DNA from 3 places in the Paenibacillus sp. FSL M8-0228 genome. Region 2 is predicted to be linked to each of the others. Evidence: riboswitches for the same ligand, from Rfam matches in the RefSeq annotation. Region 2 holds a riboswitch; each other region holds the start of a gene.
What was found. A riboswitch is a leader RNA that binds a small molecule or an ion and turns the genes downstream of it on or off. The one in region 2 is predicted to bind glycine.
Positions count from the first base shown of each region.

Region 1: it holds a riboswitch for glycine, as region 2 does, so the genes downstream of both, sdaAB (L-serine ammonia-lyase, iron-sulfur-dependent subunit beta) here and MKY98_RS20115 (alanine/glycine:cation symporter family protein) in region 2, are expected to answer to the same signal.
Region 3: it holds a riboswitch for glycine, as region 2 does, so the genes downstream of both, gcvT (glycine cleavage system aminomethyltransferase GcvT) here and MKY98_RS20115 (alanine/glycine:cation symporter family protein) in region 2, are expected to answer to the same signal.

Region 1 is NZ_JBBOXA010000001.1:427,777-437,753, reverse strand. Features, by position in the region: gene MKY98_RS01960 (ABC transporter permease) at 1-244, opposite strand, end outside; gene opp4B (oligopeptide ABC transporter permease) at 273-1,241, opposite strand; gene MKY98_RS01950 (ABC transporter ATP-binding protein) at 1,255-2,181, opposite strand; gene MKY98_RS01945 (ABC transporter ATP-binding protein) at 2,159-3,190, opposite strand; gene MKY98_RS01940 (DUF6359 domain-containing protein) at 3,519-5,114, opposite strand; glycine riboswitch at 5,330-5,445, shown strand; gene sdaAB (L-serine ammonia-lyase, iron-sulfur-dependent subunit beta) at 5,658-6,347, shown strand; gene sdaAA (L-serine ammonia-lyase, iron-sulfur-dependent, subunit alpha) at 6,337-7,236, shown strand; gene MKY98_RS01925 (Ig-like domain-containing protein) at 7,397-9,733, opposite strand; gene MKY98_RS01920 (serine hydrolase domain-containing protein) at 9,950-9,977, opposite strand, start outside.
Region 2 is NZ_JBBOXA010000001.1:4,461,439-4,471,415, forward strand. Features, by position in the region: gene MKY98_RS20110 (iron-containing alcohol dehydrogenase) at 1-876, shown strand, start outside; gene MKY98_RS20115 (alanine/glycine:cation symporter family protein) at 934-2,352, opposite strand; glycine riboswitch at 2,512-2,606, opposite strand; glycine riboswitch at 2,625-2,701, opposite strand; gene MKY98_RS20120 (glycoside hydrolase family 1 protein) at 2,867-4,324, opposite strand; gene MKY98_RS20125 (LacI family DNA-binding transcriptional regulator) at 4,538-5,509, shown strand; gene licT (BglG family transcription antiterminator LicT) at 5,743-6,585, shown strand; gene MKY98_RS20135 (beta-glucoside-specific PTS transporter subunit IIABC) at 6,818-8,674, shown strand; one part of gene MKY98_RS20140 (IS1182 family transposase) at 8,927-9,720, opposite strand; one part of gene MKY98_RS20140 (IS1182 family transposase) at 9,720-9,977, opposite strand, start outside.
Region 3 is NZ_JBBOXA010000001.1:4,239,520-4,249,496, reverse strand. Features, by position in the region: gene gcvPA (aminomethyl-transferring glycine dehydrogenase subunit GcvPA) at 1-950, opposite strand, end outside; gene gcvT (glycine cleavage system aminomethyltransferase GcvT) at 1,076-2,176, opposite strand; glycine riboswitch at 2,353-2,452, opposite strand; gene gcvH (glycine cleavage system protein GcvH) at 2,845-3,237, shown strand; gene MKY98_RS18940 (PTS mannitol transporter subunit IICB) at 3,664-5,142, shown strand; gene MKY98_RS18935 (BglG family transcription antiterminator) at 5,224-7,302, shown strand; gene MKY98_RS18930 (PTS sugar transporter subunit IIA) at 7,299-7,733, shown strand; gene MKY98_RS18925 (mannitol-1-phosphate 5-dehydrogenase) at 7,730-8,875, shown strand; gene MKY98_RS18920 (DUF454 family protein) at 9,090-9,977, shown strand, end outside.

The DNA.
Region 1 (9,977 bases), 4.0 Mb from region 2:
CTGTCCCCAGCCAATGCACTGAGCCTGGAGCTTCACGAATCGCGCCCAAATCGACCGTCGTGACTACATCCTGATTTACAAACAGGACAGAGGCATATATAAAGATCAAGAACAGAATCACAAAGCCAATGGAAACCAAGGCCATTTTGTCACGCACCAGCTCACGACGTAGTACAGACCAACTGGATGGTGATTTACGAATGATTCCCGGCGTGAAAACCTCCTCCACCTGTATAGACACCATAATCCCTCCCTTTCTCTAGACTTGTTCGCTATTCAATTCGAATGCGGGGATCGACCTTGCTCAGGATGACATCAGATAAAAGGGTCCCTAATAGTGCCAAGAAGCCAGAAATCATGACCAGCGCGTTCACGACTGAAAAATCCCGTTGAGTGATGGACTGAAGAAATAATTGGCCCAACCCCGGATAACCGAAAATAGATTCAAGAAAAATGTTGCCTGCAATGACTCCCGTCAGGTCATAGCCCAAAAAGGCAGCAATCGGCAATAGAGAGTTTTTGAAAATATGGCGGGAATAAATTTTACCTTCGGGTACCCCTTTGGAACGCGCTGTTTTCACAAAATCCTTCAGTCTTGTGTCAATGACCTCATTGCGCAAATACTGAATCGTAGCCGTTGTACTGAGCAATGCGCCTGTAACCGCCGGTAAAATGAGATGATACGACTTGTTCACGTAATATGACCATGCCCCCGGCTCCACACCTACATCCACACTGCCGCTGGTTGGAAACCAGCCGAGCCTAAAGCCGAATACATACAGCAGCAGCAACGCGAGTATAAATAGAGGTGTCGCAAAGCTGAGATAGGTATAGCCCACTACGGTTTTGTCCAGCAGACTATGCTGATAACGACCGCTGAGTACGCCGAGCGGGATGGCGATCAGATACGTCAGAACCAGAATGACTACGCCCAGAAAGAACGTGTTCCCCAGACGGCTGCCAATCAGATCGGTAACGCTAATTTTATGTACATAAGATTTGCCCAGATCCCCGTGAGCAAGCTGGACGAGCCAGTTCCCATACTGCATCCACACCGGGTCATTCAGTCCCAGTCTTTGTCGCTGCTCTTCCAGTGCGGCCGGATTCAGATTGGGTGTCGAAGTAATAAGTCCTGTCAGGGCATCCCCCGGCATAGCCTTAGCCAGGAAAAATATAAGCACGCTCAGTGCAAAAAGTTGAGGGATCATAACCAGTAGCCGACGCAGTGTAAATTTCCACATATTCTGTACCCCCTTATGGTAGCGCGACTTGATGGGATGGACTTACTGATTTTAGTGCAAACGATTTTCCACTCGCGTCTAGATGTTTGGGTAGCTCTGTTTTGTAGGAGGATAAAAGCATTCGCCTTTTTTGAGCATTTTCCAGCCGTTTTGTAGGATCAATATTGGGAATGGTTGCAATGAGGCGCTGGGTATACAGATGCTGTGGACGCTCATAAATATCTTGCTCGCTCCCCTGCTCCACTAGACGGCCCCGATACATAATACCGATTTGGTCGCACATATGGCGGATAATACCTAAATCATGGCTGATGAACAAATACGTCAAATTAAATTCCTGCTGCACATCCTTCATAAAATTAAGCACCTGTGCCTGCACGGAAACGTCCAGTGCTGACACTGGCTCATCAGCAATGATCAGCTTGGGGTTTAATGTCAGCGCACGCGCGATCCCGATCCGCTGTCGTTGCCCCCCGGAAAATTCATGCGGATATTTATAGGCTGCATCGGCGTTCAAGCCGACCTTTTCCAGCAACGTCTGTACTTTTCTCCGTTCTTCCTCACTACTCAGCCTTTCAAAATTTCGCAGCGGTTCAGCAATGACATCCAATACGCGCTTACGCGGGTTAAGCGAAGAGTATGGGTCCTGAAAAATCATCTGAATATCTCTACGCAATGGATGACGATTGTTACTACTTAGAGCTGCAAGGTCCTTTCCTTTAAACAAAATCCGTCCGCTCGTCAGCTTATTTAGACCGATGATCGTCCTGCCTGTCGTCGTTTTCCCACAGCCAGATTCCCCCACCAGCCCGTAGGTCTGGCCTGCCTCAATGCTGATCGACACGCCATCCACTGCTTTCACCTGATCGATAACACGCTGGAAGAAACCACCGCGCACCGGATAGTGCACCCTCAAATCATTTAACTCCAGTAGTGCCATGAGCAGCCTCCCCCTTTGCCTCGTCTTCAAAATGGAAATGCTGATAACATGTACAACGGACCCAATGTCCAGGGGAAATTTCATTTAATTGGGGATGGTCTTCATGCACCCTCTGCTGAATCCAGGGAATACGTGGAGCAAAGCGGCAGCTATTGCGGGGGATATCTTGTAATGAGGGAACAATGCCGCCGATGACATGCAGTGATTCCCCCTTGGTATGCGATCCCGGCATGGAAGCAAGCAAAGAACGCGTATACGGATGCTGTGGATGCCTGAATAATTCAAAAACATCAGCGCTCTCCACGATTTCTCCGGCATACATGACCACCACGCGGTCGGCTACTTCTGCCACAACACCAAGATCGTGCGTAATCAGGATAATACCGCTCCCAGTCTCCTGTTGAAGCTGTTTGAGCAAGTCGAGAATTTGCGATTGGATCGTTACATCGAGCGCAGTCGTCGGCTCATCTGCAATAATAAGAGAAGGTCGGCAAGCTATGGCAATCGCGATCATCACACGCTGCCGCATCCCTCCTGACAGTTCATGCGGATACTGATCATACACACGCACTGGATTCGGTATATCTACACTTTCCAGCAGCTCAAGCACACGTTCCCTTTTTTGCTTCGTAGATAGTGACGTATGATAATCGAGATTTTCCTCAATCTGCTTGCCAATGCTCATCAACGGGTTGAGTGCTGTCAACGGGTCCTGAAAGATCATGCCAATTCCCGCTCCGCGGATTTTATTCATTTGCCCTGAGGAAAGACGGTTCAAGTCCGTTCCTTTAAAAAAGACCTCCCCCTCTACACGCGTGCGTTCCATGTCATGCAGTTGCGGGATCGAAAGCGCTAACGCGCTTTTGCCACAGCCGGATTCTCCGACTACAGCCAGCACTTCATTGGGGTTGACCGTCAGATCCAGATGGTCGACTGCGGGGTGATATTGATCCTGGATGCGAAAAGATACGGATAATCCTTTAATTTCCAACACAGGTTCGGTATTCAATGCGCGCTTCCTCCATTCTCCATGGTCTTGTCCCGCTTATTCTCACCATGTTTGATGTTTAAAACCTCTCATGAACATTACATACCGTTTTTGTCGGAATAATTTGAATACATCCTATCACCAGTATATGGATATATCAATTAAGATTATGCTATCAACATCATTTAAAAAATCAATGATCCAGCAATAGTGCGGCCTTTCTGGCACAAAATGTAATGAAATAACCAACCACAGGTTAATTTTCATCACAAAAAAAGTCGCCTGATCCCTCAGCAGGGATCAAACGACTAACTAACCCAAGCTCACATTGAGCTCCTGACAATATAATTTACGAAGCCGCTCCATAGGAGCCAGACTTGAATGTTCTAGGATCGTACCATTTGTAGCCTGCTGCCGGAGCAGACCAAGGCTCAGGCTGTGGTTCCGTGGACGCCGCAGGCTCTTCGAATGGCAGAAGCTTCGTTGGTTGATCCAGAGTCAAACCTGCCACATCAGACAATTTCGTGTAGTCCTGCTTCCATGCAAGCCATTGAACCGTTTGCACCAGGAAGGTTGAATCATCCACTTCTTTGAAGCCATCATATGTCTTCTTCGACTGTCCGTTTTCCTCACGCACATATTTCGGTGTAGCATCTTCTACAGGGGAAGAATCACCGATGAATGCCGCCTTGCCATGGCCTACCTTGGAGATAGCGGCATAAGGTCCTTCCGCACGGCCCCCGCCGTTATAAACCCCCTGATCTACCGCATTCCCCCATTTTTTCGTGCCTGAAGGGATATAAGCAATGCCTTTAGCCTTGGTAGGATCAATAATAGCCAGCGTAGATCCTGCATGCATGGCAATCGAGCGCACACCCTTGGTAATACCGAAAGATTGATCTGCGGCTACAATGTCGGTAGCATTCACATCACCGAGCGCATTGTAACGGAAACGAACGCCAAAGTTGGCCGCCAGCCAATCGGAGCTTGTTAATCCTTGCATTGCCGGTGATGCAGCCTCTTCTGCAGTCATGCCTTTGGCCGGATTAGTATAGGCTCCACGACGGTAGCCATTCATAACCTCGGAGGAATCCCAACGGTTTTTGTTACGATCTGCATTATAATGATCGGAGATGAAGAAGACGCTCCCTCCGTTATTCACGTATTGCAGCAGGGCAGCCTGCTCGGATGCCTTAAAGGCAACATTCGCTTCACCAATAATGAACACATCATATTGGCGCAGCTTGTCATAGGTTATGGCCTGCTCTCCATAAGTAAAAGGAATGGGACGATTTAATGGGTCTACCGTAAAGCCTACATTACGCAGTCCATTGGCAAAGTCGGAGAAGGCGCCTTCAATGACCCAATCTGCTGCACCAGCGGTCTGTGCGTGCGTATTATCGAGCAGCACCTTTTTGCCTTTTCCATCCGGCAATGTAGTACCGGGTTGACCCGGGTTGCCAGGTTCAGGTTCACCAGGTTCCCCTGGCTCGCTTCCGTTCACCAGTTCAACAGCGCTTGGGCTTTTCACTCCACCAAAATTATTGTAGGCGCCGAGTGTACCCGTCACACGGATTTTGCTGCCAATCAGCTCAGGATGGCCTGTTAGCCCAAATTGCCCTCTGTACGCGGATGTCAGCTGTACATCCAATAGATTAGACGTGCTACGTTCATTGGCCTGGTCGGCAATCAGTACGTTAAAATCATTCGCAAACGGAGAAGAAAAGTTAGCCGTTTTCGATCCGGTGGCATGTCCGACGATATAACCTTCTACCGTCACCGTACCTCCACTGCTTTGGCCCTGAAGTGCTTCGGCTACTGTCAATGCTCCCTCTGCCTTGATCTGACCGAACGGAACGAAGATCCCGATCAGCAGTGAAACGATCGCTGCTAGATGCAGCATCCCTTTTAAGCGTGAACCTGTGAACCGCAAGCCTTTTACCATACGTCAATATCCCTCCTATGATTTCCATAAATGTACTTGTCCTCTATCAGATTAGCCGCCAATCTTCTAATTCCTTCCTGATTTCATCCGTAATTATGTAAACTTTAATCTTTTTTATTGGAAATGCACCTGTTTATGTAAAAATTAAACCCTGTGATTGACACCGAGCACGTCATACATTACGCTAAGAAAGACATGTAGAACGGTATACGCGAATGAAGATGACGGGAGAGTCTGTCCAGGAGGCTTACACTCTGGCGGCACCGAAGGAGCAAGACGCCAGCACCCGGCTGGCGGATAATCTCTCAGGTCCATGTATCGTCATCTGACGCAACTCTGGAGAGAGCGCAAGCCACCCAAGGGGTAAGGCGGTAAGAACACCGCACGAAACTCTCAGGTAACGAGGACAGAGATAAGGGAAACTTCCTTATCCTGTCCTTTTTTTGTGCTCACATTGTGCGTCAGCATTAGGAACCGTCATAACCGCGCAAAGACGCGGAAATACCATATAGTATGGTATTAGAACATACAGGGGGCCACACCATGCGTTTCAAAGATGTATTTTCTATTATCGGCCCGGCCATGACCGGACCTTCCAGTTCACACACCGCAGGCGCGGTGCGACTCGCACGCGTTGCCCGGCACTGGCTCGGGGCGCAGCCTGACCGTGCCCGTATGACACTGTACGGCTCCTTTGCCGATACGTATAAAGGACACGGTACGGATCTGGCGCTCATCGCAGGACTGCTTAATTACGATACGGACGATCACCGGATTCCAGATGCCGAGCAATGGGCCGAGCAAGCCGGGATGACCGTGGAATTCGCCGTCAGTGGACTCCCCGCTCCTCATCCGAACACCGTCCGTTTCGAGTTGTGGAAGGGCGAGGATCAGCGCACACTGCTGGGCTCCTCCATCGGCGGCGGCAGCATCCATGTCCAGCAACTCAACGAATTCCGGGTCAATCTGACCGGGGAGCTGCCTACGCTGGTGCTTCTCCACTCGGATAAGCCCGGTACATTGGGCGCAATAACTTCAGCGCTGGGCGCGGCCCACATTAACATTGCCTATATGCACGTAGATCGCAAAGGCCGGGATGGTGAAGCACTCACCGCCATTGAAACGGACAGTTCTGCTCCAGCTGAACTGATTGCGGAACTGCGTTCTTTACCTCATATGTATGAAATTAAGATGATTAATTTGAAAAAAGGAGCTGAATCCGATGCGGTTTAGCCATCTGCATGAGATCAGCGCTTTATGCGCTGAAGAATCCACCACGATTGGCCGCTTGATGATTCAAGAACAGGTACAAGAAACGAATACAACGGAGGAAGAAATCTTTCGCCAAATGTCTGATTATTATGAAATCATGAAGGAAGCCGTTCATCGCGGTCAGACACAAGACACCGTATCCCGCAGTGGATTGACGGGCGGCGACGGCAAGCGCCTGGCCGAGTATCTGCGGTCAGGGGAGACCTGCTCCGGTGATGCCTCCGCGCTCGCCATGGCTTATGCCCTCTCCGTGTCGGAGGTTAATGCATCCATGGGTCGCATTGTCGCCACTCCTACCGCAGGCTCATGTGGGGTTATCCCTGGTGTGTTCATCAGTGCGCAGGAACGGTTCGGCTGGGATGATGAGCATATGGTGAACGGCCTATTCGCCGCTGGAGCCATTGGCTACGTGATCGCCAACAACTCCTTCATTTCTGGCGCGGAGGGAGGCTGTCAGGCTGAGATTGGCTCAGCTATCGGGATGGCCGCTGGCGCTATGGTCGAGCTGCGCGGTGGTACGCCTGAACAGGCTGTTCACGCCGTGGGCCTCGCTCTTAAGAACACGCTCGGCCTGATTTGCGACCCCGTCGCCGGACTCGTGGAGATTCCGTGCATCGTGCGCAACGGGCTGGGAGCCGTGACTGCGCTTGCCGCAGCGGACATGGCTTTGGCGGGTGTGCGCAGCGCTATTCCGTCTGACGAAGTCATTGACGTGATGCTTGAAGTCGGCAGCGCGATGCCGTCGAAGCACCGCGAGACCGCCAAAGGCGGCTTGGCTCAGACGCCGACTGGCAAGCGTTTGACCGAATCACTTACACGCAACGCATCAATCAAGAAGAATAAGTCGTAATTTCTAAGCTTTAAACCAATTACTTTTCCTCTATAAAACAAGGCGACTACCTCTCCCCTACATTGTCCTAGGGAAAGAGAATTCGCCCTTATAAAGAAAAGAGCAAGCATATCGTCGCTGGACGTATGCTTGCTCTTTTTCTTTTTAGTCGGGTTACAGATTACTGAACGGTTACCTGTATCTTCGTCATTTTACCTGCATATTTCACAGTAATTACTGCTTTGCCCTTGCCCTGTGCCTTAATGTTACCGTCTTTGACGGTCGCCACAATAATTCTGGACGAGGACCAGACAGCCGGTTTGGAAACATCCTTCTCCGACTCATCCTTATACGTGGCTGTAGCCGTAACCTTAGCCAGCTGTCCTGCCTTCAAATTCAAGGCGACTTCGTCTGTTTGCAAATATTTAAGCGTATCAACATCTACAGGTACGCTGATTATCTTCCCGCCGAACTTCGCCTGAATGTTAGCTTTACCGTAGCTGACCGCGGTAACCTGACCCTTTTTAACAGTGGCTACCTTATAATTGGACGTTTTCCATTCAGCTTGGGTTGTAACATCCTTTTCTTTACCATCGCTCGATTTAACCACAATCGCGATGGTTTTTTGATCTCCAGATTTGAGCGATAGCGCGATTGCATCCGCTTCAATCTTTTGCGCTACGTCCACTTCTACCGTAAACGTAATGTTTTGCTTGCCATATGAAGCAGTCACAGTTGCCTTACCACTACCATTCGCTTTGATCAAACCTTCGCTAACTTCAACCACTTTTACATTGCTAGTTGTCCAGGTGGCATCCTTGGTTACATCTGTTTTTGTACCACCACTCTTAACTCCTGTTACTTTCAGCTGCTTCGTTTCCTGAGCACCAAGCGCAATTACACGCGAGTCTGTTTCCAGACGGTCTACAAGGCCCACTTGTACGTTAATTGTTAGTTTTTTGCCATTATAGGTCGCTGTAATAACCGCTTTACCAGCAGATTTACCCGTAATCGTTCCTTTGGACACAGAGGCAATATCTTCCGCGCTTGAAGCCCATTCTGCATCCTGTGTTACATCTTCCTTACGCCCATCCGCATAAGTAGCCGTCAAAGTTGCAGTATAGTCCTCATTAATATCAATTGTTGCCGTTTTGGAGGACAGAGACAGATCCCCGGGTACATTTACGGATACCGTAGCTGTAACTGTTTTGCCGCCATAAGAAGCGGTGATGGTAGCCTCACCTGTTTTATAACCTGTGACTTCCCCCGCGCTGACAAAAGCGATATCTTCATTGCTGGACTTCCACTCTGCCTTACTTGTGATATCTTCTTCCGTACCTGTTACGTACGTTGCGGTCAGCTTGAGCTTTTTGGATTCCTTGGCATTCAAGCTCAGCTTGTCCTCGCTCAAATCCAGAAATCTAGAGGTTTCGACATCTGTCTTGATCGAAACGGTCTTATCTCCATACTTAGCGGTCACCGTTGCCGAACCCGCACCGATGGCCATAATCGTTCCTTTATTCACCGTTGCAATTTTTTCATCGCTTGATGCCCAAGTAGCTTTATCCGTGATATCCGTTACTGTTCCATCCGGGTAAACAGCAGAAACCTGTATTTTTTTAGATTCATCCAGACGGAGAAAAATATTGGATTCGCTGGCTTTCAGCTTATTCGTTTGATCGACATCCACCGAAATCGTAGCGGACATCGTGCCATATTTACCTGTAATTGTCGCCTTTCCCGCGCTATAGCCGGTAATGGTGCCTTTCAGTACATCCGCCACAGCTGCATTGCTGGAGCTCCACTCAGCGGACTCTGTCACGTCCTGTACCGATCCATCCGGGAACGTCGCTGAAAGTTTAACCTTCTCAGTATCCTTCAGCAAAAGAGAAACCTCTGATGAACTGACATCAAGACGTTTAACTTGCTCTACCTGTACAGCAATGGTTACGGTCTGCTGACCATATACGGCCTTAATATTGGCTGTACCTGCTCCCTGAGCGGTAACCAAACCGTTAACTACAGTTGCAATCTTTTGATTATCCGAGGTCCAAGTAGCATCACCCGAAACCTGAGCTGTTGTATTATCACTGTATGTCGCTGTCAAATCAACCTGTCCTGTACCGCTTGAACGCAAGTTCAGGCTTTGTACACTAGATGTCAGCGCCTTAACCTTTTTCGTTACATGTACCTGAACCGATTGTACCTTATCTTTATAGGTCGCAACCACGGTGGCTTCCCCTTCAGCCTTGGCCGAAACTGTACCATTATACACAGTAGCAATAGCTGTGTTATCACTTTTCCAATCCGTGCTTACGGTTACATTTGAGGTTGTCCCATCACTAAAAACAGCCGTAGCCGTCAATGCAGCTGTATCCCCCTGTTGCAAAGTTACCTCGTTAGACGAAAGGACAATCTTGGAAAGCACTGCTTCTGCTGCAGATGCAAACCCTGCATATGATGTAAAACTTGAAATCAGGATGACCAACGCCAGAAAACCGGACCATCTATTCTTCAAAATCTAATTCCCTCCCATTTCAAAACTTAAATTAAGGATTTCGCAAAATCCTTATACCTACGTTTTATGTCGTCATATGGAAAAGAATAGTTTAGGCTTCAAGGGAAATTTGGTCCTTATTAACTAGATCATTTCTGATAAAGATTTAGACATTACAATTTGTGTATCTTCAGGGCCATAGTGAAGAGTTTTCACAACAGATCCACAATCCCGCATTTATAAACAGCTATAAGCTGCCGCGCGA
Region 2 (9,977 bases):
GTTATTGATTGCACCAAAGCCATCGCAGCAGGGGCTAAATATGACGGCGATGTGTGGGATATTATCAACAAAAAGCACATGCCGACCGAGGCTCTACCATTCGGCACCATCCTCACACTCGCCGCCACCGGTTCAGAAATGAATCCGGATTCTGTCATCACCAACTGGGAAACGAACGAAAAATACGTATGGGGCAGCGCGGTGACGCATCCGAAGTTTTCGATTCTGGACCCAAAAAACACCTTCTCTGTGCCACGTGATCAGACGGTATATGGCATGGTGGATATGATGAGCCATGTATTTGAACAGTATTTTCACAATGTTAAAAATACACCGTTGCAAGATCGTATGTGCTTTTCCGTGCTGCAAACCGTAATCGAAACTGCACCTAAGCTGTTGGAGGATTTGCACAACTACGAGCATCGCGAAACGATTTTATATGCCGGAACGATTGCTCTTAACGGAACACTGCAAATGGGCTACTTCGGGGACTGGGCTTCGCATACGATTGAACATGCATTATCTGCTGTATATGATATTCCTCATGCTGGCGGTCTGGCGATCCTATTCCCCAACTGGATGAGACATACGGTGGATCAGGATGCTGCACGCATGAAACGGCTGATGCTCAGCATGTTTGACTTAGACACCGTAGATAAAACAGATAGAGAAATCGCTTTGGAGGGTATTGACCGTCTTAGTGCATTCTGGACAAGTCTCGGTGCCCCTTCCACCCTGGCCGATTACAATATTAATGATGAGCAATTGGAAAAAATCGCAACCATTGCAGCCCGTGAAATGGAATATGGAGGCTTCGGTAATTATAAAAAGCTGAATCAAGAAGATATTTTAGCTATTTTGCGTGCATCGTTATAACATTCAAAAGGGAGTGTCCTCAAGCCTGTGATGGCTGAGAGCACTCCCTTTTGAAATTTATGAATTAACCGTTTGTCCCTTTTCTTCTACTTGAATAGCTGCCCCTACACTGGCACCTGCAAGAATGCCCTTTTTCTTACTAGAATTCAGAGAATCCATATAGGTTCGGGTTTCTGCAACGACAATGCCTGATAAGCCGAGCAGTGCAATCAGGTTCGGGAAAGCCATCATTGCGTTAAAGATATCTGCCAGCAGCCAAATCGCATCCAGTTTAATGAACGCGCCCCCGCCAACGAGTAGAATGAACAGATAACGGTATGGCTTAATCCACTTGACCCCAAGCAAATATTCAACACAGCGTTCCCCGTAATAGTTCCAGCCGAGCATGGTGGTGAACGCGAACATAATCAGAATAATTGTGAGCAGTTCTGCCCCCAGCGGGAATGCGCTGGAAAATGCTTGCTGAGTCATCAGACCCGCATCGGTAGGCCCGCTCCACACACCGCTAACCAGTAGCGTCAACCCGGTCATCACACAAATAACCATCGTATCAATAAACACGCCTGTCATGGAAATCAACCCTTGCTCCGCAGGCCATTTGGTTTTGGCAGCTGCGGCTGCAATCGGTGCGCTCCCCAATCCGGCCTCATTGGCAAAAATACCTCTGGCTACCCCACTTCGCATCGCCAGCATAATCGTAGCTCCGGCAAATCCGCCCGTTGCAGATGTAGTTGAAAATGCCGAATGGAGCACCAGCGCAATTGCGGCAGGAAGCTGGTCAGCAAACCGAATCAGTACGATGAGACAGATCAGTACGTACAAGCCTGTTTTAAAAGGAACGACCTTCGTCGATACCTTGGCAATGCTTTTGAGTCCTCCAATAGTAACCAGTCCAGTAAGGATAGCTATAATCAGTGCCGTTACAATGGGCGGAACGCCAAAACTGTTTTCCGTCGAAGATACAATCGCTTTGACCTGCGGAAACGTTCCAATCCCGAACAACGCCACCAGCATGCCCGAAAAAGCAAACAGCATCGCCAGCGGTTTAAAACGACGTCCTAGACCTTTCTCAATATAATACATCGGGCCGCCGGAAAATTGTCCATTCCGATCCTTCACCCGGTATTTTACTGCAAGTACACCTTCCGCATATTTCGTCGCCATCCCAAAAAAGGCTGCAACGACCATCCAGAACAAGGCACCCGGCCCGCCCAGCTTAATGGCTGTCGCTACGCCGACAATACTTCCTGTGCCAACTGTAGCCGCTAGCGCCGTACTCAAAGCCGCAAAACTACTTACATCCCCGCTGCCTTCATTCGGGGCCTTACCGATCAGCTTGATCGCCAGGGGCAGGCGGAATACCTGCAACATTTTCAGACGTATGGTCAGCCACAACCCCGTTCCCATGACAAGAATGATGAGAGGCGCCCCCCATATCCAACTGCTAATCGCTTCTAACACATGTACCAAATTCATTTCAACCCGCTCCTCCAGCATATTAGAAAACAAAAAAGAGTCAAATCAGCTGATTCGACTCCTGGAGAGGTTAAAGGCACGAAAAAATACAACCATCTTGTGCAGGTTTCTGCCTCTAATAGCTCATAAAAAAGCCTAGGGCATTCCCTGTCACAGGTTATTCGCGTCTCTGTCCTTTTGCCTGAGAGTTTAAGCAGATGTTCTCTGCGGTGCACCTTCGGCGCCCAATTAAGGGTCTCTCCAGAGTTCTGTCCGTTTACGGTCCCCGCTTGTGGCTGTAAACAGCCTAAGCACCTGAGAGTTTTGCCCCTTCGGTCGGAACTTTCGTTCCATCTCCCGCAAACATCAACCAGACATATGAAATTTTTATTCATTATACAGAAAACTTTCAGCTTATTACAAGTGAAAAGTTTGTGAAGCCCTCTGAAATATTATTATGTCTATCAAAAAAGCGGGTACAGCAGATTGCATCCTTAGGATGTCCTCTGCTATACCCGCCCGAGACGATATGAAATTACAATTCTTCACCATTGGTTGCTATCACATTTTTATACCAGTTAAAAGAGTCTTTTTTGGAGCGTTTGAGCGTTCCGTTACCGTCATCATCCAGATCAACGTAAATAAATCCGTAGCGCTTGGACATTTCGGAAGTAGACATGCTCACAAGGTCGATAGGGCCCCAGTTGGTGTAACCAATCAGATCAACACCGTCGGCAATCGCTTCCTTCATTTGGACAATATGCTGACGCAAGTAATCAATGCGATACGTGTCATGCACAGAGCCGTCCTCTTCCACCTTATCATATGCACCCAAGCCATTTTCCACGATGAACAGAGGCTTTTGATAGCGATCATAAAACGTATTCAGTGTAACACGCAGGCCGATCGGATCGATCTGCCATCCCCAGTCGGAGGACTGCAGATACGGATTTTTCACGCCGCCAATCAGGTTTCCTGCTGCTTTCTCGCCTTCTGGACCTGCCGATACGGTCAAGGTCATGTAGTAGCTAAATGAGATAAAATCAACCGTATTATTTTTCAAAATTTCGTCATCGCCGGGTTCTGTCTGGATCACAATATTATTTTCTTCAAAATAACGATTCATATAGTTGGAATATTCCCCACGGGCATGCACATCCGTAAAGAATAGGTTCATCTGATTTTCATGCTGGGCTTTCAGTATATCCGCTGGGTTACACGTATGTGGATAGCTTTCTATACGTGCCAACATACAGCCGATCTGAGCACCCGGGATGATCTCATGTCCCCGTTTGGTTGCCAGTGCACTAGCTACAAATTGATGATGCAATGCTTGATATATCGCTTGCTGTTTGTTTTCTACACGGTCAATAACCACACCGCCACCGGTGAACGGACTCATGGTCATTACATTGATTTCATTAAAGGTCAGCCAGTATTTTACTTTATCCTTATAGCGTGTAAACACCGTTTCGGCATAATTGACGTAATGCTGTATGACTTCACGACCCAGCCAGCCATTATACTTCTGAGTCAGACCTAGCGGTGTTTCATAATGTGACAATGTTACCAAGGGCTCAATATTATATTTGCGCAGCTCATCAAATACATTGTCGTAGAATTGCAATCCTGCTTCATTCGGCTCGTGATCATAGCCATTCGGGAAAATCCGCGACCAGTGGATGGACATACGAAATACTTTAAAGCCCATTTCAGCGAACAATGCAATATCTTCTTTGTAGTGGTGGTAAAAGTCCACACCTTCACGTTTTGGGAAACGGGCATTGACTTTGCCTGCCAAAATGTCTTCGAGTCGCTCGGACGAAATCTCTATAGCGTGATCGTTCTTACGTTCCGCTTTGGGTACATAAGCAATCATGTCTGCGCTGGACAAGCCTTTTCCATCTACGTCAAAAGCACCTTCCAATTGGTTGGCTGCAGTTGCCCCGCCCCACAAGAAGTTTTTCGGAAATCCTTTTAGCATCTTCGTCATGGTATAAAGACCTCTTTCCGTATATAAGATTTTTACTTTGGCCTAAGTAATCCCATCAAATGCTGCAAATGTGAATCCATACCTAACGGTAACCGTTCTCCTTTGAAATGCATTGACAGATGCTTTAAAATAGATGTAATGCCCTCATAAGCATCCTAATTGTTGTAACGCGTTTCATGTCAAGTATTTTTTTCTTATGTGAGGAGAAGCACCATGTCGAATCTTGATCAAATTGCAAAACTGGCGGGCTTTTCCAAGGCTACGGTATCCAGAGTATTAAATCAGTCCCCCCATGTCAGTCATGAAACAAGAGCTAAGATTTTGAAAATCATGCAGGAATTAGATTATGTTCCTAATCGGAATGCCATTTCCCTATCCAAGGGTCAGACGCTTCAGATTGGTATCATCACTTCAACGATTAATGAAATTGTTCTTGCTTTTCTGGACAGCTTTGTAGAAATCGCCGGACAATATGAATTCCAGACCATTATTTATACTTCGGGAGAAGACAAAAAGAAAGAGCTTCAAGCTTTTGAAGATTTAAAAAGAAAAAGAGTCGACGCGCTGGTCATCATTTCCTGCGTGAATGACACTGATTTTTTGAGTACCTATTGTAAATATGGCCCGATCGTGGCCTGGCAACGAATGGAGCATACCGATATTCGCTCCGTCGCAATGGATCAATATGAAGGTTACATGCTAGCATTAAAGCATTTGATACAAAAAGGCTATACCCGTATAGCCAATGCTTTTGGTCGTCCGAGCAGCATCAATACCCATAGCAGACAACGAGCCTATGAACAGATCATGAGTGAGCACAATCTGTCAGTGTTGCAACACTGGAATCACTCTTCAATTTATAATATCCGTGATGGCGAACAGGTCGTACGGGATTTGTTACAGCATCGGGGGGAATTCCCAGAGGCTATTTTATGTGCTAACGATTATGTAGCTGTGGGCATTCTCTGCGAAGCACGCAGACAACGGCTGAACGTACCGGGAGATCTGGCGATTGTTGGGTTTGATAACACGGAGCTGTCGCATACGTTGGGGATTACAACCATTCAAAATCCCATCATGGCTCAAGCACAAAATGCTTTTTTCATGCTTTCCCCCCAGCTGATTGGACGCCAAATGGAGCTTCATTCGCTAGAGTACAGCCTCATTGAACGTACGACCACATAAGGTAACGCTTTACTTGCAAATTAGGCAAAAGGGTCTTGATATAAAATGTTTTTTGTCGAAACAGAATAAAAAATGTTGAAATCGCTTTTTTTTGTGCTACAATAGCACTATATCGAAGGATTGTGACCGGTGATGCGGGCAATGCCTGAGTTCAATTGAGTACTATTGCTAACAATAGTATTGAATTGTGCTTAGGCATTTTTTATTGGTAAAGGATGGGAGGGGGAACTTCAATGATTATTGAGAAGGTGCTCAATAACAACGTCCTATTGACTAAAAACGATAAAGGCAAAGAGGTCATCGTGATGGGAAGAGGTATTTCCTTCAAAAAGGTGGCTGGCGATCAAGTCGATGATGATAAAATAGATAAGATTTTCATGTTAAATGAAAACGAGTTCACGGCCAAACTAACCGAGCTGCTGAACGATATTCCTGTATCTCATCTGGAGGTCGTGAATGAAATCGTAACCCATGCAACAGAAGTGTTGGATACGGAGTTAAGCGATAATATTTATTTAACGTTGACCGACCATATTCATTTTGCCATACAACGGCAAGAAAAAGGACTGGCACTCCAAAACGCGATGCTGTATGAAATTAAACGCTTTTACAAAAAAGAATTTGCAGTTGGACTGGATGCTCTCCAAAAAATTGAAAATACGCTCGGAGTAAAATTGGGCGAAGATGAAGCGGGATTTATTGCATTGCATATGGTGAATGCACGGATTGACGGTAACGAAATGAAATCTACACTGAAAATGACTGAGATTGTCCAACATATATTGAACATTATTACGTACCATTACGGGATTGTGCTAGATGAGTCTTCTTTTAGCTATTCGAGATTTTTGACACATTTGCAATATTTTGCGATGCGAGTGATTCGTAAAGAAGTCATTCACAGTGGTGAAGAATTCTTGTACAACCAGGTGAAGCAGACGTATACCGAAGCTTTTGCTTGCGCCCAAAAGATCAATGAGTATCTGGAAAAAACATACGATCAATATTTAAGCAAGGATGAATACGTATATCTAACTATCCATATTCATCGGGTAACTGAGCGTAATAACATATAAGACTAACAACTTCATACCCCTCATCGTTCATGGATTGTGACTGGTAAGGCAGGCAAAACCTAAACTGATGGTGAAATCGACGTTCCCTTATAGGAAGAGTGCGCAGTTTTCACCACGAGTTTAGGTTTTTCTTGTTTACAAGGTTAAAAAGATGCATGCCGGCGCATCTTAGCAACAAATGTAAACGGTAAACCCTATCAGTAGCAAGAATAACCCATAAGGAGTTCTAAATATGAGTGATAAAGAACTATCTAAAAAAATAGTGACTCTCGTTGGCGGCGAAGAGAATGTCAATTCCGTATTCCATTGCGCTACACGCTTGAGATTTAAATTAAAAGATCGCACAAAAGCAGACAAAGCTGCACTGGAAGCAACACCTGGTGTCATTACAGTGGTGGAAAGCAGCGGCCAGTTCCAAGTGGTCATCGGCAACAATGTAGGTCAAGTATTTGAGCATATGATGGCAGAAACGAATTTGCAGGATGCAGACAATCCTAATGCCAAAAAGGAAGAATCTTCCGAAAAAACAAATGTTCTCGGCAAAGCGGTCGATATCATTTCCAGCATTTTCTCACCTCTCTTGGGTGCTCTTGCCGGAGCAGGTTTGCTCAAAGGGATTATGGCCTTAATTGCGTCGCTTCATTGGATTGATACTACAAGCGGTACGTATCTCATTTTGAACGCCGCTTCGGACAGCGTATTTTATTTCTTGCCTATATTCCTGGCTATTACTTCGTCCCGTAAATTTAAGACAAATGCCTTTGTATCGGTCGCAGTTGCTGGAGCACTCGTGTACCCGGATGTTATTGCAGCGGTGGATCATCCGGCAAAACTGGCTTTTCTCGGGATTCCAATCATTCTGATAAAATACAGTTCCAGCGTAATCCCAATTATTCTCGCGGTATGGGTACAGTCCTATGTGGAACGTTGGTTTAATTCCTTTGTTCATCAATCGGTTAAAAACATTATCGTCCCTATGCTATCACTGCTAGTTGTTGTTCCGTTGACGTTTTTGGCCTTTGGTCCAGTCGGTAACCTGATCAGTCAAGGCTTGGCGAACGGTTTTACATGGGTATACAATTTAAGCCCATTGATCGCCGGAGCTGTGGCTGGTGCATTCTGGCAAGTGTTTGTTATTTTCGGTGTACATTGGGGCTTCGTTCCTATTATGCTGTCCAATATTCAAACATTGGGTTATGACACGATGCTTCCAATGCTTACAGCAGCCATACTTTCTCAAGCCGGTGCAACACTGGGGGTATTCCTGAAATCACGAAATACTCAAATGAAGGCTTTGGCGGGTTCCTCTACACTGGCAGCTGTATTCGGGATTACAGAACCAACGATTTATGGTGTAACTTTGAAATTGAAAAAACCTTTCATTTATGCTTGCATATCCGGTGGTATTGGGGGCGCTATTATCGCTTCTGGCGGAGCGACTGCAAAATCCTTCTCCCTGCCTAGTTTACTGGCGCTGCCAACTTATTTTGGAGCTGGATTCTTGTGGGTAGTCATCGGTTTGCTCGTTGCCTTTGTACTCGCAGTTGTGTTGGTTATGATTTTGGGCTTTGATGATCCAAAAGAAGAAACTGCAAAAACAGAAGCTGCGCCTATAAAGAAAGAAGTGACAATCGAGAAAGAAATTCTCGTAAGCCCACTGCAAGGTAAAGTATTGCCTTTGGAACAATCTTCTGATGTTGCTTTTGCTTCAGGTGCTATGGGGAAAGGAATCCTTATTGATCCTACAGAGGGTGTGCTGACATCTCCTGTCAATGGAACGATTACGACCGTATTCCCAACCGGACATGCCATCGGTATTACTTCCAATGACGGAGCAGAAATTCTGATTCACGTTGGTGTGAATACAGTGAAGCTGAAAGGACAATTCTTTGACAAGCGCGTCAAAGAGGGTGATGTAGTGAAGCAAGGGCAATTGTTGCTCGAATTTGATATCGAACAAATTAAGGCGGCAGGCTATACAACGACTACGCCGATTATCGTAACAAATTCCGCTCAATACCTGGACGTATTGAACACAATGGAAACTGAAGTGAAGCGTGAGGATTACTTGTTGACTGTTGTGGTCTAACATTTAATTATCAGACTAGGGCATTTTGCATAAATCCCAGGAGCGTTTTCAAATCAGCAGTATATAGATCGAAATGCTTTAATTCGTCTATATACTGTACTTACAAGCGTTGGGAATCGAATTATGCAAAATGCTGACTAAAGAAGCTTTCCCTACGGGAAAGCTTCCAGATTGTCGAGAAACCCCGTCATTTTGAGACGTGGGTTTCTTTTTCACATCATAATGCTTTGGTCTCTGGAGAAGCAGGGGGGGTTACCCCTGTTTCTCCAGGCGATCTAGGTGGATCGCCATCTTCTTCATGTTCTGCACGGCTGCCGTCATAAGGGCTTGTTCCCTGACGTTTGGAAGACCGCGCAAACGGCAATAGCGAAACCCATGGAGCTCTTTGGCATCCGCGAAGCTTCGCTCAATCGTCTCTTTTCGTTTGCGGTACAGCTTTTTACCAGATGGGCTCAGCCGGTTGCTCCGTACCCACTCTTTGCTGTCTTCCCAGACATGCCGAGTCACCACTTTGCGGTGGTTTCGAGACTGGGTACACTGACTTAGCAGTGGGCAATGCTGGCACTGAGCTGGGTCAGAGGCATACTGCCGGTATCCCTTACGGTCCGTCGTTCGGTAGGGCAGTTCCTGTTGGGCTGGGCATCTATACGCATTGCGTTTGGCATCGTATTCAAACTTCCATTTCGGAAACAGTCCTTGTCTGGGATGGAATCTTCGGTGAGCAATCACGGCAAAAATCTTTCGGTTCTGCAAACCTCGGCAAATCGGCGTTGTTAAATAACCTGAATCTAGTGCAACAGCTTCTACTTGAAAACCAAAACGTTCTCTTTGGCGATCCAAACGGGACAAATAGGGGACAGAATCATGTACATTCCCTGGTGTCACATACACGTCCGTAATCAGATTGTACTTCATATCCACCGTGCGGTGGTCCAGATAGAAGAAGCCTTCGGGCTTGCCATCACGGATCATATAGCCGCTGTCCGGGTCTGTTTTGCTCACTTTAATTTCTTTTTCTTCGTTCACTTCCTCTCGGGATTTTAAGGCTTTTTTCCGTGGTTTCTCCGGTCATCCTTCACCGCTTCGTTCAGCTCGTCCATATAGTCTTTAGTATTCTGCAACACTTGTTCTTTGGTGTACTGGTGCCTGTTAGCATTGGCTTTGACGTGTGTGGAATCGGTGACGAGAACACGCCCACCCACCATTCGGTGAGAGATCGCCTGCAGCACAATTTCATCGAAGATATCTTGAAAGATCGTGGTGTCTTTAAAGCGAGTGCGACGATTCCAGCTAATCGTCGTAT
Region 3 (9,977 bases), 220 kb from region 2:
TCGCGCGCTTGCAAGGTCAGCACGAAGCCGCGTTTACCATTGCGATCAGTGGTCTGACCCACAATACGGCCGGGGATACGGCGCATATGTGCCTGAGAAACGGCAAAGTATCCACAGGTCGGACCGCCGAGAGAAGAGGAGATGCCAAGTGGCTGCGCGTCTCCTACCACAATATCCGCGCCCTGTTTGCCGGGTGTCTCCAGCAAGCCAAGTGCCAGTGGGTTGGCACTGACGACCAAAAGACCTTTGTGTGCATGGATGAGGTCAGCCATCGGCTGTAGATTTTCCACGGCTCCGAAAAAGTTGGGGCTTTGGACCAAAACAGCCGCGGTCTGTTCCGATACGGCCGCCGCTAACGCATCAGCATCCGTTACACCGTCCGAACAGCCGATCTCCACGATGTCCAAATTCAATCCGCGTGCATAGGTTGCCAATACCTGACGTGCCTCTGGATGGACGGACCTCGATACGATAAGCTGTTTACGGCGGGTAGCTGCGGCGGACAGTGAGCCCGCTTCCGCCAGTGCAGTCGCTCCGTCGTACATGCTGGCATTAGCTACAGCCATGCCCGTCAATTCGCAAATATACGACTGAAATTCGAAAATGGCTTGTAGCTCGCCTTGGCTTACTTCCGGCTGATAGGGGGTGTAGGCTGTATAGAATTCCGAGCGTGAAGTGATGTGCTGGATGACCGACGGAATATGATGATCATAAATTCCTGCGCCAAGAAAGCTGGCATGTGTGTCTGTATTGGCGTTGTGTCCAGCCAGCTCGGCCAAGTGGCGGGTTAAGGCTTTCTCATCGAGTCGAGAAGAAAGAGGGAGTTCCCCTTGATATCGAATGGCCTCTGGAATGTCACTGAATAAATCATCAATGGATGATACACCCACCACACGCAGCATTTCGGTTTGATCTTGTTCAGTCATAGGGAGATAACGATGCTGCTTCATAGGTTCTGGCTCCTTTCGAAAAGCAAAATTTTAAATCGTAATTAGCTAATAAAAAAGTGTGAGCTGAAAAACCCGGAAGTTCATATCTGACATGTTTGCTTTATTGGAATGAAGAGAGTTTAAGATTAGCGCGGGCGTTTATAAAAGGGTGCTGCCACTACCTCGGCACGCAGGCGTTTGCCACGAATCTCAACCTCCAGCGGTGTGGAGAGGGCACTAAAACGACTGTCCACCAAGGCGAGGCCCAGATTACGCTTCAAGGTGGGCGACTGAGTCCCCGTTGTGACCTCACCGATGCGTTGTCCTTCTGCGAATACCGGATAATGGGCGCGTGGGATGCCGCGATCAATCATTTCCAGCCCGATCAATTTACGAGGAATCCCTTGATCTTTCTGACGTTGCAGTGCTTCTCTACCGATAAAATCTCCTTTATTCAGCTTGACGAAGTACCCTAGACCGGCTTCAAGTGGTGAAATCGTGGCAGATAGCTCCTGTCCGTACAGCGGCAACCGAGCCTCAAAGCGTAGTGTATCCCGAGCACCAAGTCCAGCGGGAATCAGCCCATACGACTCACCGGAACGAAGCAAACCCTCCCATACGGCGGGTGCTTCCGCAGCAGGTACATAAAATTCAAAACCGTCTTCGCCCGTATATCCGGTTCGTGAGACGAGTGCTTTTGCTCCGAACAATGGCACGTTCTCATGAAAGTGGAAAGATGCCAGATTCGTAATATCCGTATCTGCCACGGCTGCGGCAATACGTGCTGCTTCCGGTCCCTGCAATGCCAGCAATGCTATTGCATCAGACACATTCTCCATGTGAACGGATGCAGGCACATGACGAAGTAACCAATCCCAATCCTTATCAATGTTGGAGGCGTTCACAACGAGCATGTAGCGCTCCGGTCCTTTGCAGTAAATAAGCAGGTCGTCTACTACACCTCCATCGGGGTAACACAGGAGTGAATATTGTGCCTGACCTGGTTCCAACTGGCTGACATCATTCGTGGTCACCCTTTGTAGAAAAGCTTCGGCCTCTTTGCCTTCAACCAAAAACTCACCCATATGCGATACATCGAATAAACCCGCACGTTGCCGGACGGCCTCATGCTCCTTTTGGATACCGCTAAACTGAACGGGGAGCTCCCAGCCGCCAAAGTCAATACAACGAACCCCAGACTGCGTCCCGTAGGACGAATATAGCGGTGTTTTTCGCAAATTAGTCATGTTTCCACTCCTATCCGGTGTGATCGGCAAAACAAAAAAGACAGGCCGAAAAAAACGTATAGACAGCAGTCTATACTCTTTTTTCAGCTCTGTCCTTGATACCAGAAAGTTACCCCGGTATGTACCGGGTTTCCTCTTGGGTGATCCGCTCCAATAGCGAATGCTCTCCAGAGATGCGTCCGGCAGAGGTCCTTTTGCCTGAGAGATTCACCTGCAATGCAGGCTTACTCCTTCGGCGCTACCTTCGGGATCAGCAGTATATTACCTGGCTTTGCAGATAACAACTTGATCCGATTCGCGTGCACAACTGTCTCACAAGCGGCAACAGCTATGCGAATCTTTTTGGCAGTCTCTCCCTCTGCGTTCATCCGCGTTTGCAGTTGTCGGGTGTTTCCCAAAGTATTTGCTATAACCCATTAATACGCAAATTCATTCAAAATGTCAATAAAAATGTCATCAAAAACAATAGAAAAAACATTTAATATATAAATAAGGATATGTAAGCGTTTGTTATAAATTATTATATTTTTATATAGAGCGCTATAGGAGGTGATATGAAGTATTTTTGTTAGTATTATTGACATGAGTGTTCGTATTGTCATAATCTTAACCTGTCTAATACAGGTGAGCAAATGCGATTTTATTCATATGGAAGTGAGGGGAACAGAATGGGTGAAGTGAAGCAGCAACTTTGGTATACAGACGAACATGAGTGGGTTCAGCGGACAGAGAATGGAACGGTGCGGATTGGTATTACAGACTTTGCACAGCACCAACTGGGTGATATTGTTTTTGTAGAATTACCTGAGGCGGGAGTAACGATTGAGCAGGGAGCGGAGATCGGTACGATTGAATCGGTGAAGACGGTATCCGACCTTTTTGCTCCGGTGACGGGAACCATATTAAAAGTGAATGAAGCGCTGGAAGGTACACCTGAGCTAGTGAATGAATCTCCATATGACAAAGGTTGGATGGTAGAAGTAGAGATGGATAAAGATGTGGAGGAATCATTGGGCAAACTACTGTCGGCGGATCAGTATGAGCAGTTGATTTCGGAGTAATAAATAGAGCAATGCAGCATGAAATAATAGCGTGTTATTCGGAATTTTATATTGATTTTTAATTGAATAAGAGCATCGTTAGTTTGCTCGATTTTTGTATAAAATAGTCGCTATGATTTGACGTAGCGGCTATTTTTTTGTCTTTTTTTGAAAACGTAATTACGTGTGTTGTTCTGATATAGTGGGTTGTCCCCATATAGGAATCATACATAATCCAGCGCGGTTTTTCGACTAATTTCTATAGCTACAGGTCATATTAAGAAGAATTATGCAGGTATAATATCTTCCTGGATAATTTAAATTTAAATGTTGTCATCAACGTTCATGACGAAAGTACGTTTTCATTTCGTTGATGAAGATAGCGCTGTCATTTAGTATGAATTTTAAGAAAAGGTAGTGATGCTTACCTACAAGGAGGATTTGAATATGAGTACATTGGACGCAAAGCCAAGTTCAAAAGGAGGCACTCGTGTCGCCGTACAGCGTTTTGGCCGTTTTCTTAGCGGTATGGTTATGCCCAATATGGGAGCCTTTATTGCGTGGGGGTTGATTACGGCACTCTTTATTCCGACCGGATGGTTCCCGAACGAAGGTTTTGCACAGTTGGTTGATCCGATGAAAAATTATTTGTTGCCGCTGCTGATTGGTTATACAGGGGGCACGATGATTCACGGACAGCGTGGAGGTGTGATCGGTGCCATCATGACGATGGGTGTCATAGTAGGAGCCGATATCCCGATGTTCCTGGGCGCGATGGTAGCTGGTCCGCTGGCTGCGTGGATATTGAAGAAGTTCGACAAGGCCATTGAAGGCAAAGTCAGATCAGGCTTTGAAATGCTGGTCAATAATTTTTCGGCCGGGATTATCGGTGCCATTCTAGCACTGCTTGCCCATGTGGCGATCGGCCCGGTTGTACAAATGATCAGTCAAGTGTTGTCGGCAGGGGTACAGTTCCTCGTGAACGCGGGGCTATTGCCGCTTGTCAACCTCATTATTGAGCCCGGAAAAGTATTATTTTTAAACAACGCGCTGAATCACGGAGTATTGAGTCCGATTGCGTTGGAGGAAGCTGCAAGAACAGGCAAATCCGTACTGTTCATGCTGGAATCCAACCCTGGGCCGGGGCTTGGTATTTTGCTGGCCTACTGTCTGTTCGGTAAAGGCTCTGCGAAGTCGTCAGCTCCTGGCGCAGTCATCATTCATTTTTTCGGCGGGATTCATGAAATTTATTTCCCTTATATTTTGATGAAGCCGATTCTGATTCTTGCAGCTATAGCTGGCGGTGTTGTGGGAACCTTCTGTTTCATGTTGACAGGTGCCGGACTGGTTGCTGCTCCTTCACCGGGTAGTATCATCGCCTATTTTCTAATGACGCCAAAAGGTGGATATTTGCCAATGCTGAGCGGGGTGATCGCTGCTGCGGTCGTATCCTTTGCTGTTGCAGCAGTGTTACTCAAGACAGGTAAGCAACAAGAAGAGGGGCTGGAGGAAGCTGCATCTCGCCTGAAAGATATGAAAAGTCAAAGCAAGAGTGCCAGTGCTAACGCCACTGTAATGGAAGATAACCACGAATCTGATCGTGCTGCCGAGATTGTCGCAGATCGAACGCTCAAGGATAAATCCGAAGTGAACAAGATTGTCTTTTCCTGTGATGCAGGTATGGGTTCAAGCGCGATGGGTGCCTCGATTTTACGCAAAAAAATGAAGCAGGCGGGCGTAGGCGTAACAGTTACGAATACGGCAATCAGTGAAATTCCACAGGATGCGGATATTGTCATTACGCAAAAAACGTTGACAGACCGGGCTAAAACAGTAGTCCCGAATGCTGAACACATTTCCATTGACAATTTTCTGAAGAGTCCTGAATACGAAGCGCTGGTTGAACGTCTGAAATCCGATTCTTAATCCCCGTCATAGTCAGGCGGACTGTATGCAGTGTACGTCTCCTGCTGGAGGGATGAGCTTGGGAAGGAACGGTATGCGCTTATGAATATTACGAAACGACAACGTGACATCGTGGAATATCTTCTGGAGCAGTCCAAAGAGGTTACTGCCGGGGAAATTGCCACGAAGATCAATGTCAGCACAAGGACGGTTCATCGGGAACTGGGCGCAGTCGAGCATTGGCTGGCAACTCATGAGGTGAAGCTGGAGAAAAAGTCAGGGATTGGTATCTGTATAGATGCAGACCCAGCTCAGCTTGTATGCCTGCGAAAGCAATTGCTGTATACGAATCCAGACGAATATTCGGCTGAGGAGAGAAAGATCGTGGTTCTCTGCATGCTGCTGGATACACGGGAGCCGATCAAGCTGCTGGCGCTGGCTTCAGATCTGAAAGTCACGGTAACTACGGTCAGTCATGATCTGGACGAATTACAAGACTGGATCGGAGATCGAGGGCTCGTGCTTGTCCGCAGACGGGGATATGGTGTCGAGATTACCGGACGGGAGATAGACAAAAGACGGGCGATTTCCGAGCTGGCCCTCGAACATTTGGATGAATCTGATCTGTTTTCCAGCCAGGGAGAGGTTCGTTCTGTGACTCGTGTCTCCGACAAATTGCTGGAGATGATTGGCAGAGGGAACTTGCTGATCGTGGAAAAGGCCCTCTGGCAGCCCCATGAAAAGTGGCTGGAAAACATGGTGGAAAGCAAATATATGGAGTTGCTGATTCAGATTTGCGTTTCGCTGGCACGTCTACGACTCGGGTATGTTATGGATCCTCTTCTCTCCTATTTAAAAACAGATTCGGATGAGAATATCATGCTGCGTACAGCTATGGTAGAACGCATATGCGCAGAATTGTCAGCGGCGCTGGATATTAACTTTCCGGACCCGGAACGATCTTATTTCAGGCTGCTGTTCCGTGATGCCGAGGATCATTCTACCCGGCTGCTGCCGCTCGATGATCTTGTACTGCTGGAGTCGGTTCATGAGTTGATTCGTCGTGTGGAGGAAGAAACAGGCACGCCATTGGAAGAGGACCGTGTTCTGCGTGAAGGACTGATTGCCCATATGGCTCCGGTATTCAAACGTTTGAAGGAAGGCAAGTCGATTCGTAATCCCCTCCTTCAGCAAATCCGCAAGGATTACAGCAGCTTATTCGACTCAGTGAAAAAGGCTGCGGCGGACATGACAGAAATGAAAGTCCCTGATGAAGAGATCGGATTTCTCGTCATGCATTTCGGCGCTTCGCTGGAGCGGCTGCGACAATTGCGGCGGGAGGTGCGGGCCATCGTAGTCTGCACGAGCGGCATTGGTTCATCCAGACTTCTGGCAACAAGGCTCGCCAAAGAGCTGCCACAGATCAAAATTGTGGATAGGGCCTCATGGTACGAGGCGGCGCGGATCCCCAAGGAGGATTATGATCTGATCATTTCGACAGTAGAGCTACCGCTTGAACCAGATCGCTATCTTAAGATCAGCCCGCTGCTGACGCAGGAGGAGAGTGATCGCCTGCGTCAATTTATCCAGCATATTACACTCAATCATCCTGATGACCATCAGCAGGAACACGTCGTTCAGCCCGGTCAGGACATGGAGTGGCTTACCGGTCTGCGGAAAAGTCTCGATGAAATTGTACACATTGTACAGCAATTTCAAGTGTACCCGCTGGAAAATCAGGAGATGGATATGGCGGCGACCGTAGAGGCTATATGCATGTTGGAGGCGGGGCGGGGGAATGTTACAGAGCCTTCTGCGGTTGCTGCACAACTCATGGAAAGAGAGCGCCAAGGTAGTCAGGTGATCTCTGATACCTCCATTGCTTTAGTTCATACGCGTAGCCACTATATTCGCAAACCTTCGCTTACCTTGTATAAGCTGGCAGAGCCGCTGTTGGCGGATACAGGCGAACAGGTAGAATGCGTGCTGCTCATGTTGGGACCTCGTGAGCTGCCGAGAGAAAGCTTGGAGGTATTGAGCGAGATTAGTGCATTACTCTTGCAGGAAGACATGGTTACGCTACTGGAACACGGTAGCAGGGATCATATTGTCAATTATATATCGAGTGAGCTAGCTGGATTTTTACACAGTAAATTAGGGACAGGGAGGAACCTACCGTGAGTATTATGACGATAGACAAAGTAAAAATGAATGCAACCGCCAAAGACAAATATGAGGCGATTCGTATGGCTGGACAAATCCTGCTGGATGCAGGACATATTTCAAGTGAGTACATTGACAAGATGCTGGAACGCGAGGAGATCGTGTCCACCTATATCGGGAACGGGCTGGCTATTCCACATGGCACCAAGGAATCCAAGACGCTTATTCAATCCACAGGCATTTCCATCGTCCAGTTTCCGCAAGGCGTAGATTTTGGGGGAGAAAAAGCATACATGGTAATCGGCATTGCAGCACAAGGCGGCGATCATATGGAGATTTTGACGAGTATCGCTGTGGTGTGTGCGGAGGAAGAAAATATGGATAAACTTCGCAATGCGGTGACCCCACAGGAAATTATAGATCTGTTCGAAAGTGAGCTGGAGCTATGAGAGCCGTCCACTTTGGAGCAGGAAATATCGGTCGCGGCTTTATCGGATTGATTCTGTCGCGTGCAGGCTATGAGGTTGTTTTTTCAGATGTCAACGACACCCTTGTATCCGAGTTACGCCGTCGTAAACAATACACCGTAGAATTAGCCAATGATACAAAGGATACGGAGCTGGTCACGAATGTGACGGCGATTGACGGCAAGGATGCAGCGGCTGTAGCCGATGCAGTAGACCACGCAGATCTGGTAACGACCGCGGTAGGGGTCAGCATCCTCAAGCACATAGCAGCAGGTATTGCGGAAGGAATCAAGCGGCGGGTAGAGAGAGGAGCGAGGCCGCTGCATGTGATTGCCTGTGAAAATGCAATCGGAGGTAGTGCGCAACTGAAAGAGCATGTTTTTGCGCTATTAGATGAGGCGACCCGTGCCAAGGCTGAGGCTTCGGTGTATTTTCCAAATGCTGCCGTAGACCGGATTGTGCCGATCCAGCAACACGAGGACCCGTTACATGTGCAGGTAGAGCCTTTTTACGAGTGGGTGGTGGATCGTTCGCAAATGGCATCTGAGCATGAAGAAATCGAAGGTATCCTGTACGTGCAGGATCTAGAGCCTTACATTGAACGAAAGCTGTTCACGGTAAATACGGGACATTGCGTGGCAGCTTATCTTGGTTATACCGCAGGTTATGCTACCATTCAGGAGGCCATGAAGGATAGCAAGGTGGTGGATTCGATACAAGGGTCACTGGAGGAAACGGGAGCGGTGCTTGTGAAGCGCTTCGGTTTGGATCAAGAGGAGCATAGGAAGTACATCTCTAAAATTTTGGATCGCTTCCGCAACCCTAATCTAATAGACGATGTTACTCGGGTCGGACGTTCACCATTACGCAAGCTGTCTCCCAATGACCGTCTTGTACGTCCCGCGCTCCAAGCGCAGGAGTATGGCATTCCGACGGATCATCTGGCGTTAGGAATGGCTGCTGCCTGTAAATTTGATATTACGGAAGACCCCGAGGCAGTCGAGCTTCAGCAGGTGATCCGCAACGAAGGGCTGGGTGTGGCGCTGACGCGTTATACTTCCATAACCGCAGACCACCCGTTACATCGGCAGATATTGGAGCAATATGATATTATAAATTCATAAAACAACGGATTACTAACATTAAATTTCGATAATCCTCTTGAAGACAAAGCATCCACATCAACACTAGCGTGTTCTGTAGAGATGTGCTTCAAGAGGATTTTTATATGCGTGATTTACATCACATAACAACCTGCTTAAATTGTTTATATTGATAATGATTATCATTATCTATAAAATGAAACCATTACTATTATAACTATTAGGGAGGATTATAGTGAAACCGATCTATATTACCTTAGGGTTTTTATTTTTAGCGCTTGGAGTTATTGGTGTAGTGCTACCGTTGCTACCGACTACACCGTTTCTGCTGCTCGCGACCTTTTTCTTTATGCGGGGGTCCGAAAGGATTCACCAGTGGTTTTCGAATACCTCTCTGTACCAAAAGCATCTAGAGAGTTTTGTTCAAACAAGGTCGTTGAAGCTGTCTACGAAAATCACGACATTGGGCTTAGCGTCAACGATGCTGATTATAGGCTTTATTTTCACCCCTAATGTGTGGGGCAAAACGCTCATCGTCTTGGTCATCCTTTTTAAATATTATTACTTTATATTCCGAATCGGAACAGTGAGAAACGCTGCAGCAAAAATAACACCATCATCTTCACCTGCACCTACTCCAAAAAAAAAGTCTAAAATGGTCGACAGCCGTCTGCTCGGTCTAGTGGAACATTCTCGAAAATATATCGTATGGGGTGTGCTTGTGCAGTGGATCGGTCTTTTGGGGAGTATAGCCGCTGTGTTGTCTATGGCCTTTGTTATGCAGCAGGCATGGGAAGGACAAGTGACTCGCAAGCTGATTCTATCTATGACGGTCATTGTTATTGCTGCTATTGCAGTTCGCTGCCTGAGCAATTATGCAGCCAGTATGTTATCCTATCGTGCTTCGGTAAATGCTAAAAAAACGCTGCGCTCGCAAATTTACAGCAAGTTGCTGAAGATAGGGCCCGCATATACAGATCATACCTCCACCTCGGGGGTTATTCAGGTTGCTGTAGAAGGGGTAGAGCAGCTTGAAACCTATTTCGGTAGATATATGCCTCAGCTATTTTACAGTCTGCTTGCCCCCGTAACGTTATTCATTACCCTCTCTTTTGTCAGCTTC